One region of the Sinorhizobium sp. BJ1 genome, then DNA from elsewhere that is predicted to be linked to it. Evidence: predicted binding sites of a transcription regulator. Region 1 holds the regulator's gene; the other holds the start of a gene.
The links. The regulator LexA, encoded in region 1, represses DNA repair genes until DNA is damaged. The targets are predictions, from matches to a motif close to TGTTCNNNNTGTGTTCNG.
Positions count from the first base shown of each region.

Region 2: CO676_RS05655 (PA0069 family radical SAM protein) is a predicted target of LexA. The motif match lies at 2,305-2,322, and genes of this name have one in related genera.

Region 1 covers NZ_NWTH01000005.1:453,405-458,872, reverse strand. Annotated here, with positions in the region: gene CO676_RS36000 (DUF6538 domain-containing protein) at 47-292, opposite strand; tRNA gene CO676_RS10650 (tRNA-Asn) at 463-537, opposite strand; gene CO676_RS10645 (hypothetical protein) at 679-969, shown strand; tRNA gene CO676_RS10640 (tRNA-Cys) at 1,142-1,215, shown strand; gene lexA (transcriptional repressor LexA) at 1,660-2,370, opposite strand; gene CO676_RS35190 (hypothetical protein) at 2,613-2,780, opposite strand; tRNA gene CO676_RS10620 (tRNA-Ala) at 3,015-3,090, opposite strand; gene CO676_RS10615 (TIM barrel protein) at 3,211-3,981, opposite strand; gene CO676_RS10610 (hydroxyacid dehydrogenase) at 3,978-4,988, opposite strand; gene CO676_RS10605 (DUF2264 domain-containing protein) at 4,985-5,468, opposite strand, start outside.
Region 2 covers NZ_NWTH01000003.1:462,715-468,182, reverse strand. Annotated here, with positions in the region: gene CO676_RS05660 (ribonuclease HII) at 244-942, opposite strand; gene CO676_RS05655 (PA0069 family radical SAM protein) at 1,082-2,239, opposite strand; gene CO676_RS05650 (glycosyl transferase) at 2,415-2,951, shown strand; gene moaB (molybdenum cofactor biosynthesis protein B) at 3,255-3,797, opposite strand; gene CO676_RS05640 (4-(cytidine 5'-diphospho)-2-C-methyl-D-erythritol kinase) at 3,801-4,712, opposite strand; gene CO676_RS05635 (tetratricopeptide repeat protein) at 4,717-5,468, opposite strand, start outside.

The DNA of each region.
Region 1 (5,468 bases):
CGGGCATGTAGGTATAGCCGAGGGAGTGAACGATTTTAACCGCCGCCTAGTAGCGCGCGAAAGCATGCTCGTTATTATTTCCGGCGAGAAGCGCGCGCCAGAAGTTCTCAGCCGCCTCGTGCACTTGCTCTGCCCGCTCCAAGGCCGCCTTCAGGTTGTTCGTCTTCAGCGACTTCTTAACGTGAGCCCGCTTATCGAGATGGGCGACAACGGTCGGAACACGGCGATAGTAGCGGTAGATGCCGCTCGCTGGATGTTTCACAACGTAACGTGAAAAATCATCCGACCTCATCGGATGCCGGTTCTCCACTGCCTTTGTAGGCCTAAAAGTACCCAAAAAGTACCCAGAATGGAAAAATCTAATCGTACTCCACGGGGCTTCACGCGTACGCATGTCACGGTAAGTCTTTGAAGATGCAATTAAAAAGGCCTGCACTATGAGGTGCAGGCCTTTTCTGAAACTGGCTCCCCGGGCCGGATTCGAACCGGCGACCTATCGATTAACAGTCGAGTGCTCTACCGCTGAGCTACCAGGGATCATCTGCGCCGCAGAAGTGAGGCTGCTAATACAAATGCTTTGTCGATTTGCCAAGCGGTTTTTCAAAAAAAATCTACGGTGCCGGTTGCGGGCCTGTGGAGAAAGCACCAACTGTTGGGAAGTTGGATGAAAGAGGCGTGATGACGAACGGCGGCAAGAAGAGGTACTTCGGCATCGATCCGCAAACGCGTCAAATCGTGCTCGGCAAGTGGCGGATCCCGTTGCCCGACTCGCCTGTATTGCGGATTTTGATCGGCTCGCTACTTGTTGTTTGCGGTCTGCTCGGCTTTCTGCCGGTCCTCGGCTTCTGGATGGTTCCGCTCGGCTTGCTCGTCCTGTCCCACGACATTCCTGCAGTGCGCCGTGCCCGCCGCAAGCTCGCCGTCTGGTGGGCCCGTCGACGGGGAACGCAGAATTCATCGGGGAAGTAGGCCACGCTCCGCAGCGACGCCGATTGAAACGCCATAAATCGCAGGCACCAACGGTGCCGCCTTGCAGGCTGTTCAAAGCTATTTGCGAATGTCCTTTTTAGACCTCTCCCTCTTGCGCTCCACATGGATTCGTTTTAAACGCCCGCCATCGCTCGATTTTCCGAGCACGAGAGGCCTCGTGGCGGAGTGGTGACGCAGAGGACTGCAAATCCTTGTACCCCGGTTCAATTCCGGGCGAGGCCTCCAAACAATTCCTTAAATATCACCGCTCAGCGCGATCGGTTTGAATCGCGCCGAAGGCCGGACATTCGAAAACGCCGGGTCGGCCTATCGCCCGCACCGGTCTCTACGCCTTCTCGACGTTCTCCGCCATGGCGTTCGCGTTCGCGCGCGAATTGCCGGCTTCCTTGATGATCTTTCGAGCCTGTTCTTCGGTGAGCTAGGGCTGTTCCGCAGCAACGCGGCGACGATCGCGCCCCGGGGATTTCCTGACCTCTGCCATGTGCTTCCTCCGACTTTCGCCGAATGACGGCGCCGAAGGAGGTAAGTCCCGTCTGTTGTGGCAGTGGGAACGACCGGGGGCTTGCCGGACGTGAGCGGTTCCAGGCAAAAGATAGTTCGGTGGTGGCCCTAATATTTGCGCCCGAGGCAGACGAACACTTAACAAGTCGCCAAGACTGCCCAAGCCGCTCAGTGATAGCGCCGCATCAGGCCGACGAGTTTGCCCTGAATCTTTACCCGGTCGGGACCGAATATCCGGGTTTCGTAAGCCGGATTCGCGGCCTCGAGTGCGATCGATGCGCCCTTGCGGCGGAATCGCTTCAAGGTTGCTTCCTCGTCGTCGATCAGCGCCACGACAATGTCTCCCGGGCTGGCGGTGCTCGTGTTTCGGATAATCACCGTATCCCCATCGAGGATGCCCGCCTCGATCATCGAATCGCCCTTGATTTCGAGCGCGTAGTGCTCGCCATTGCCGATCATCTCGACCGGTACGGAAATTTCGTGGGTGTTGTTCTGAATGGCCGAAATCGGCACGCCCGCGGCGATCCGCCCCATGACGGGCACCGTCATGGACGCGCTGTCGACCGGCGTCGGCGCAGGCTTCGGCGCGAGCGGGGGCTTGCCCAGGCTGCCCTCGATGACGCTCGGCGAGAAGCCGCGTCGCGGCTGAGAGGGAGCCGAATAGGCCTCGGGCAGTTTGATGACCTCGAGCGCACGGGCCCGATTGGGAAGCCGACGAATGAAACCGCGCTCCTCGAGCGCCGTGATCAACCGGTGGATGCCCGACTTCGACGCGAGATCGAGCGCATCTTTCATCTCGTCGAAGGACGGCGGGACCCCGGATTCCTTCATCCGTTCGTGAATGAACAGAAGCAATTCCTGTTGCTTGCGGGTCAGCATGCGCGTCACTCCAGATTCGCGAAACAAATCAAGAACAGAAACTATCCGTTCCATATGTGTTCCGCAAGCACTTAATATTCCGTGAACTTTAGCCGGGCGTCGAGGCGCGTCGCGGCAACCGGGAGCATTGCCGGACCGGAGTGACAAAGTGTTGGCGAGAGGCGCTTTCGGCGCAGCGTCGCACCTCGGGCGAACGTCCTCTTCGTCCGGGGGGACCTGCGCGTCGGCCTGACGAGCACTTCCTAGTAGGCGAGACGCAACCCGCCGGGGCTAAGAACGTCGAAATCAGGTTCAGGATAGGGGCCGTACCATTGGGTGTAGGTTGTGTTGCCCGTTGCACCCGTCGAAGCGCATCCTGAAAGTGTGAGAAGCGTGATTGCAGTGACGGCGATCAGAGATTTGAGGGGCATGATGTTCTCCACTTCCGGGAGTTGCCGATATGCAATGATGCCAGTAGCTAAGTCTCTCTCAAATCACGCTCTTTGGCAAGCGAGGGCCGATGCCAGAAGTCCGTTTCGGTCCGTGTAAACGCCGTGCCACCAACCTCCAGGGGTCCGGCCGGCGTTCCTTTACTTTCGGGACAGGCGATCGCGGCAGGTGAGGCGCGAATGCAGTTTCTGGTGGTGTTCCGGCGAGGGAAATCCTGGTGGAGTCGAAGGGAGTCGAACCCTCGACCTCCGCAGTGCGATTGCGGCGCTCTCCCAACTGAGCTACGACCCCAGCAAACCAAAGTATATAGGCGGATTTCACCGCCTTCGCCAGTCCATCCTTGTGCCGGGACGACCGCATGTTTTCCTAAAGTTGGGGTCGAGAAGGGTACGCGCCGCGGCGCCCGCTTCTTCACGGGGTGAGGATTTGCTCGAGTGTCGCGGCATCCTCGAGAAAGGCGGCCGGGTCGTCATTGGCGACGAATTCCAGCATCGCAAATCGCCGCCCGATCCAGCGAGACCGCGGAAGGGCGGAGAGGATCGTGCGCCAGTAGTCGGCCGCCGACGCCAAGGGAAAGCGGTTACGCTCCCGGTCCCAGGCGAAGACGTGGACATGGGACACATGCTGACCGACCCGCGCGACCTCGGCGAGCGCCTCCTCGACCGCGAGCCCGGGCCGCGGCTGCCAATAGAGATAGACATTGTCGTGGGCGATCGCCTCGATCAGGCGGCATGCCGAATCGGTCGTGTCCGTCAGGGATTGCGGATGATATTCCAACGACACGGTCACCTCGTGCCGCGCGGCCTCGGCGCCCATGTCGCGGATCGCATCTGCCGCAGCGCGTCTCTCAGCGGCGTTGTAGTCCTTGGAATCGCGCCGGCGCGTGCCGGGCCAAATGCGGATATTCGAGGCTCCGAGCGCGGTCGCACTTTCAACTGCGCGCACGAATTCGGAAAGGTCGTCGGTCGGTGGCGCGACGTAGGAGCCGTAGGATGTCGTCAGTCCAGCCCTTTTGCTGAGGCGCCCGACAATCCGGGCTATGGATGTCTTCCCGGGAGGAACATGAGCATCCCCCGCCCATTCGGCTGCGGCAATCCGGGCTTCTCTGGCCAGCTCGACAATTCTGTCCGGGGGCAAGCTACGGAAGGTGACGGTGCAGAGGCCGGCTTCGAAATTGCTCATGCCATGCGCTCCAAGTCGCTCTTGTGGATCTCGAATAGCAGCGGCCGATCCTCAAGAAAACGCTCGATTTCATCGACAGCCATTTCGCCGAGACGTGTCCTTTCGAGGCCGACGGCGCCGGCGATGTGCGGGGTCAGGAAAACGTTCGGCAGATCATAAAGAGGCGACGCATCTTCCGGCACCTCGGGATCTGTGACGTCGATGACGGCGTTGATCGCGCCCGTCTTCAACCTGTCGATGAGCGCGGTTTGATCGACGAGCGCCCCCCGCGCCGTGTTGATCAGGGTTGCCCCGTCCATCATCAAGGACAGCCGCCGTGCGTCGATCATGTGCCTCGTCTCGGGCAGCGCCGGCGCATGCAGCGAGACGATGTCCGAGTTCGCCATCAACGTATCGAGTTCAACTTTTTCCCCACCGAGGCCGGAAGCGCATTCCTGCCCGACCAGCGGATCGTAGAGCAGCACCCGATAATCGAAGGGGCGAAGGAGGTCGATCACCCGTCTTCCGATCCGCGAGGCGCCCACTATGCCGATCGTGCGGCGATAGTTTCCAATCGCCTGTCCCTGCAGGATCAGGGTCCGCTGGCGTCCTCTGTCGGCGGCATAGAGATCGCGGAAGCGAAAGACCTGCTTGCCCGCAAAAATGATTGCCGCGAGCGTGAACTCTGCGACAGGCACGGCATTGGCCACGGCCGCATGGCTCACGGTTATTCCCGCATCAAACACAGTCGTGTCGATCAGGCCCTTGACCGTTCCTGCCGCATGGACAACGAGGCGAAGGCGGGGCGCCGACCGAAGAACGGCCGCATCGAAGCGTGGAGCGCCCCAGCCGGTTACCAGGATTTCCGCTTCGGCGAGCAACCGCTTCGACCGGCTGTCGCCGAACACAGTCATCGGTTGCGGATCGAGTATGCGCGCAAGACCGTCGACCCGCGCGAGAAGTTCCGGCGTCAGGACGTGTTCCGTCCTTTCGGGCTGCATCGCAAAAGCCAGCGCCGGGCGGGTCATGGCTTGCGCCCCGGCGCCTGCATGGCACTGACGGTCACGCCTTGCTCCGCGATGGCGCGCAACGCGGCGATGTCCGGGGCGGCGGGCGGAACGTCCCAGTCGCTCGTTACGGCCGAGATGTCGCGAACCGCCAGGACGGCACAGCGAAGAATCGTTTTGCCAGCGGGAATCGTAGCCCGCAGTTGCGGTATCAACGTCTTTGCGGCGATGAGGTTGGTATTTGGTGGCGCCTTCTGCGCCAGACCTTGGCGCGCGACCATCGAGCCGAGGTCGCGAATTCCGCTGAAATCCTCTTCCCCGATGGCATAGGCCTCGCCTGTCGACGCGGAAAGCGTGTCGGCCTCGAAGTCTCGTCTGGCGATGGCAAAGCCGCCTTCGGCTGTTTCAAGCGGCCTCGGAGTCGTGATCCGGTGCACTCGCACATGCCAGGGTGAGGCCGGCAGCAGCCATGTCTCAACGACAACATCCGGCCAGGGCAAC
Region 2 (5,468 bases), on a different contig from region 1:
GTTCGTCCGCGGCCTCCTGCCGCCCGCCGCCGGCTGGTCCGAGCGGTTGCCGTTCTCGCTCATTCTGCAAAGCGCTGCGGGCGTTCCTGCCGCATACCGACGCTACCGGAGTGCGGACCAGCCTACCGAGAGTCTCTTAAATCGGAGTCGGTTGGGGATCAGGCATGCAGCGATCCAGATTGCTGCAGCGACCCTCGCTTCCGGTAAGACGTACCGCGCCGGAGGGGAGCGATGGCCTTGCCGTCACGAGTTGACGTCGAGTGGTTCAGCGCTGATTGCAACGGGCTGTACCTGGGCCTCTCGAAAGGGGCGGAAGCTCATGCGATGCAACGAACATGGTCCGTGACTGTCGATGGCGCTGCGGTGTTTGACGGTCGCATAGCCCGCGTGGAGCGCAAAGCCATAGGCGGGAAAGGTCGCATCGGCGCGGGTCATCATGCGGTCGCGGGTGACCTTCGCGACGATTGAGGCGGCGGCGATCGACACGGAACGGGAATCTCCCTTGATGATCGCCTTCGCATGGCAGGGGAGGCCCAGTGGAACATCGCGGCCGTCGATGAGCGCGAAGCGCGCCGCAATCGAAAGGCCGTCGATCGCGCGGCGCATGGCGTCGAGGCTCGCCTTGAGGATGTCGGTTGCATCGATACGCGCGGCGGAGGATGAGGCGATGGATACGGTCGCCGTCGCCATGATCTCCCCGAAGAGCGCCTCACGCTGCTCGGCTGTCAGAAGTTTGCTGTCGTTGAGACCGGCCGGCACGGCATCCGGGTCGAGGATGACCGCTGCTGCGACCACGGGACCGGCGAGCGGCCCACGGCCTGCCTCGTCGGCGCCTGCGACCGGCCAAAGACCATCCCGCTTTGCGGCGATTTCGAAGCTGAAGTCCGGAAGCACCGGCTCGAGCGGAAAAAGCGGGGAATCGGGCGATTTGCGGCGTGACATGCGGGGGACCCTCGCATATTCGCCCGATTCCCTTCAAGCCCCCCCGGTACGTGTGCGGCGGTAAACCGGGAGGAAAGCCAGCGCCATCCTGAGGCGGGAAGGCGCCGGAACCAAAATATGGGGCTCGTCTGGCGCCCTCCTACAGCAACGACAATTGCACCCCCATCCCCAACGGGGGCACGAAGATATCGTGCCGCAGTTGGCGGCGGGTGAGATTGAGCTCCAGGCGCTTGGCGGCGAGTTCGAACCGGCGGCCGATCTGCCACGCATAGGGACCGGCGCCCTTCATGCGCTTGCCGAACTCCGCATCATAATCCTTGCCGCCGCGCATCGAACGGACGAGCGACATCACGTGTCTGTAGCGGTCCGGATAGGTTCGCAGCAGCCAGTCGCGGAAAAGCGGGCTCACCTCGAGCGGCAGACGCAGGAGCACATAGCTCGCCTCCGTAGCGCCCGCAGTTTTCGCGGCGTCGAGTACACGCTCGATCTCGTGATCGTTGAGAGCAGGGATGATCGGCGCCACCAGGACGCCGGCCGGAATGCCTGCTTCCGAGACCGCGCGAATTGCCTCGAGCCGATTGGGCGGCGTCGACGCCCGCGGTTCCATGGTACGTGCCAGCTTGCGGTCGAGCGTCGTTACGGAAATGCCTACCCGTGCCAGACCCTTTTCCGCCATCGGGGCGAGCAGATCGATGTCGCGCGTCACCATGGCCGACTTGGTCACGATCATCACCGGGTGATTGGCCGCCTTCAGCACCTCGAGGATCTGGCGCATGATGCGCCATTCTTTCTCGATCGGTTGATAGGGGTCGGTGTTGGTGCCGATCGCGATCGGACGCACCTTATAGTCCGGCTTCGCCAATTCGCGTTCCAGCAAGCGGGGCGCGTCCGGTTTGGCGAAGAGCTTCACTTCGAAATCGAGCCCGGCCGAAAGCCCCATATAGGCATGTGTCGGCCGCGCGAAACAGTAGATGCAGCCGTGCTCGCAACCTCTATACGGATTGATGGAGCGATCGAACGAGATGTCGGGCGACTCGTTGCGCGTGATGACGTTGCGGGGTTTTTCGATCTGAACTTCGGTCTTGAACGGCGGCAATTCCTCGATCGTCTGCCACCCGTCGTCGAACACCTCGCTCGTCCGCGGCTCGAAGCGGCCCCCCATGTTCAGGGCTGCTCCGCGTCCCCGGCGGCGATCGATCTCTATTCTGACGCCGGTGCCGGTGACGATGGCTTCCGCCAGCTCTGCGCTATTGCCGGGCGCGAAAGCACCCTGCCTGAGTTGAGACAGCTCGGTCATGGAAATCTCCTCGGAACCGATTTGGTATCTCCGTTCCGCTCTGATTATTTTCCTAACGCACAAAGTAGAACAAAGCAAGAACAAAAATTGCGGCGCTGCGCAATCGCCGCCGCTACGGTCGCTAATACCCCTGAAGAATTGTGGTATTTGTTGTGACGATGCGCTAGGAGACGGTATGCTGACGATCATAATGGAGACGCGGGACAATGAAGCGGAGCTCGCGCAGACATTGTCCGTCCTTGTCGCCGGGGCCGTCGAAGGGCTCGTCAGTGACGTGATCATCCTGGACCACGGTTCCAGAGATGGTTCCGTGCATGTCGCCGATGCGGCCGGCTGCCGTTTCTGCGCCGAATGGGATCTCGCCGATGTCGTCCGTTCCGCGCGCGGTGATTGGCTGATGCTGCTGGAGCCGGGCGCCCGTCCCATCGGGCGTTGGGTGGACGAGCTCATCGAATATGTCTCGCTCCACAGGGATCCGGCGCGGTTCTCCCCTTCTCGCCTGCATAGGCGGCCGCTCCTCAAGCGTTTGTCGCAGCGGACCGCGCCGCTCGAGGCCGGGTATCTGATGCGCAAGCAGGATGCCGTGGCGGTTGCACGCGCCGATATGCAACTCAGCGACATCGCCAACGCTCGGGCGGTCCGCAAGTTGGCGACCGAACTCGTTCCGGCCTGGGTTGCTCTCGGCAATCGATCTGCGGCCGAGCGGGCTTGAAACGGCCCAAGCCTTTCAGTGTGGTAGTGCCGTCACAAGAGGGGCGTGCCTTGCGGCACCCCCTGAAGCGACTCTCAAATGACCTTGTCTACGAAAAGGGCTTGCCATGCTGCTCCATCTCCTTGTGGTGGGGCACCATGTAACATGTTCTGTAAATCTCTCTCCGCGGGGAAAGGGAAAGAGGCGTCTTCGCTTCGCCCGATGCAAAGGCTCGCTACGTCCACTGCCTTCTGGTGGGCTGACGAGTAGCAATCTAGCGACTTCAACCGTGCGTGGCTGTTCCAAACGGAACAGGTCGGGCAGTCAGCCGCGCTTCAGGTGTTCATCCAGCCGCGGCATGATCTCGACGAAGTTGCAGGGCATGTGCCGGTAATCGAGCTGCTGCTTCAGGATCCCATCCCAGGCGTCCTTGCAGGCCCCGGGCGAGCCGGGCAGCACGAAGATGAACGTGGCGTTGGCGACGCCGCCCGTTGCCCGCGACTGGATCGTCGATGTGCCGATCTTGTCGTAGGAGATCCGGTGAAAGACCTCGGAAAACCCGTCCATGCGCTTTTCGAAAAGCGGCTCCAGCGCTTCGGGCGTCACGTCTCGGCCGGTGAAGCCGGTTCCGCCGGTGGTGATGACGACGTCGATCGACGCATTCAGCGTCCAGGCCCTCACCTGATCGTAGATCCTCTGGCGGTCGTCGGGCACCAATGCGCGCGCCTCGAGCCGATGGCCGGCCTCGCGTATACGTATCTCGAGCGTGTCGCCGGACTTGTCGTCAGCGCGCGTGCGCGTATCGGAAACCGTGAGAACGGCGATCCCGACGGCAATGAAGGGGCGCGTTTCGTCGATGTCGGGCATTTCCTATCCTCGCTTCCCGGCGGTTCGGGTGGCTAGAACGTACCATCCCGGATGATCAGCGGAAATGCGTTGCGCGGCCGCAGCCGCCTTTTCGTCGCCGTCGAACAGACCGAAGCAGGTGGCGCCGGATCCGGACATCCGTACGAGATCGGCTTCCGCGGCGTGCAATGCCCCAGACACCGCCTCGATCGCCGGCTGCAACGCTCTCGCCGGTCGCTCCAGATCGTTGCGCATCCCGGCCAGTGCCTTCAGCCAGTCCGCTGCTGTGCGGATGCCTTGCGGAACGGTGAGCGGAGGATTGCGCTTTTGGGCGAGCATCCGGAAGATGACGGGCGTCGAGACTGCGATGAGCGGATTAACGAGGACGACCGGGAAGGACGGCAGGTCGCCTAGGGGGGCAAGCTCTTCGCCGATCCCCTTGGCAAGGAGCGGCCTGCCGTCGAGGCACATCGGCACGTCGGCACCGAGTTCCAGGGCGAGGCTCGCGAGCCTTTGCGGCGCAAGCTCGGCCTTCCACAGCGAAAGCAGACCTCGCAGCGTCGCAGCTGCGTCCGCCGAGCCTCCGCCGATCCCGGAGGCGATCGGCAGGTTCTTCTCCAGATGCAGATGGACAGGGCCCGCAGCATCGCTCCGATCAATCAATTCCCGCCGCAGCAGGTCGCGGGCGCGCAGCACCAGATTGCCGCTCTTGGCATCGGCCGAAACCTGCAGATCGCGCGAAAAAGGGCCGGATACGGTGAAGTTGTCGACGTCCGCCGGCGCGAATGCGACGCGGTCGCCGTCATCTGCAAAAGTGACCAGGCTTTCCAGGAGATGATGTCCGTCGGGACGTTGGCCGACGACATGCAGTGCCAGGTTGATCTTGGCCGGCGCCACACGGGTCAGCGCGAAACCGGCTATGCCGTCCACTTGCATGCGGTCAGGATTTCCTGCCCGGCGCGGCGACCTCGGGGCCTGGCTTCTTCGGCAGCGTCTCCTTGGCATCCGCCGCGGCCGGGACATCCTGCTTGAGCGGCGGCAGGCCGTTCTCGATCTTTGCCTTGATCTTTGGAACTTCCGCTTCCTCGGGCTTCATTTCGAGCGCCTGGTTCCACTGGAAGACCGCCTCGAGCTTGCGTCCGACCCGCCAATAGGCATCGCCAAGATGGTCGTTGATCGTCGGGTCGCCGGCCATCAGTTCGGCGGCGCGCTCCAACTCGGTCACGGCCTCCTCGAAGCGGTCCATCCGGAAATAGGCCCATCCGAGCGAATCGACGATGTAGCCGTCATCGGGCTTGAGCTCAACGGCCTTGCGGATCATGTCCAGGCCCTTGTCGAGATTGATGTTCATGTCGACCCACGAATAGCCGAGATAATTCAGGACCTGAGGCTGATTGGGATTGAGCTCCAGCGCCTTGAGGAAACTCGGTTCCGCCTTCGCCCAGATTTTCTGCCGTTCGTAGGCGATCCCCCGCTGGAAGAACACCGTCCAGTCGCTGCGCTTCGGCACCGGGCCGATCGCCTCGACGGCGCGGTCGTAGAGTTCGCCCATCTCCTTATACGCTTTAGCGTCGGAAAGGACGCTGCCATAGGCGAGATAGTTGCGGATATTCTCCGGATCGACTTCGATCAGCGCCTGCAGATGTTTCTTCGCCTCGTCGACCTTGCCGACGCCGGCCAGCGCCAGGCCAA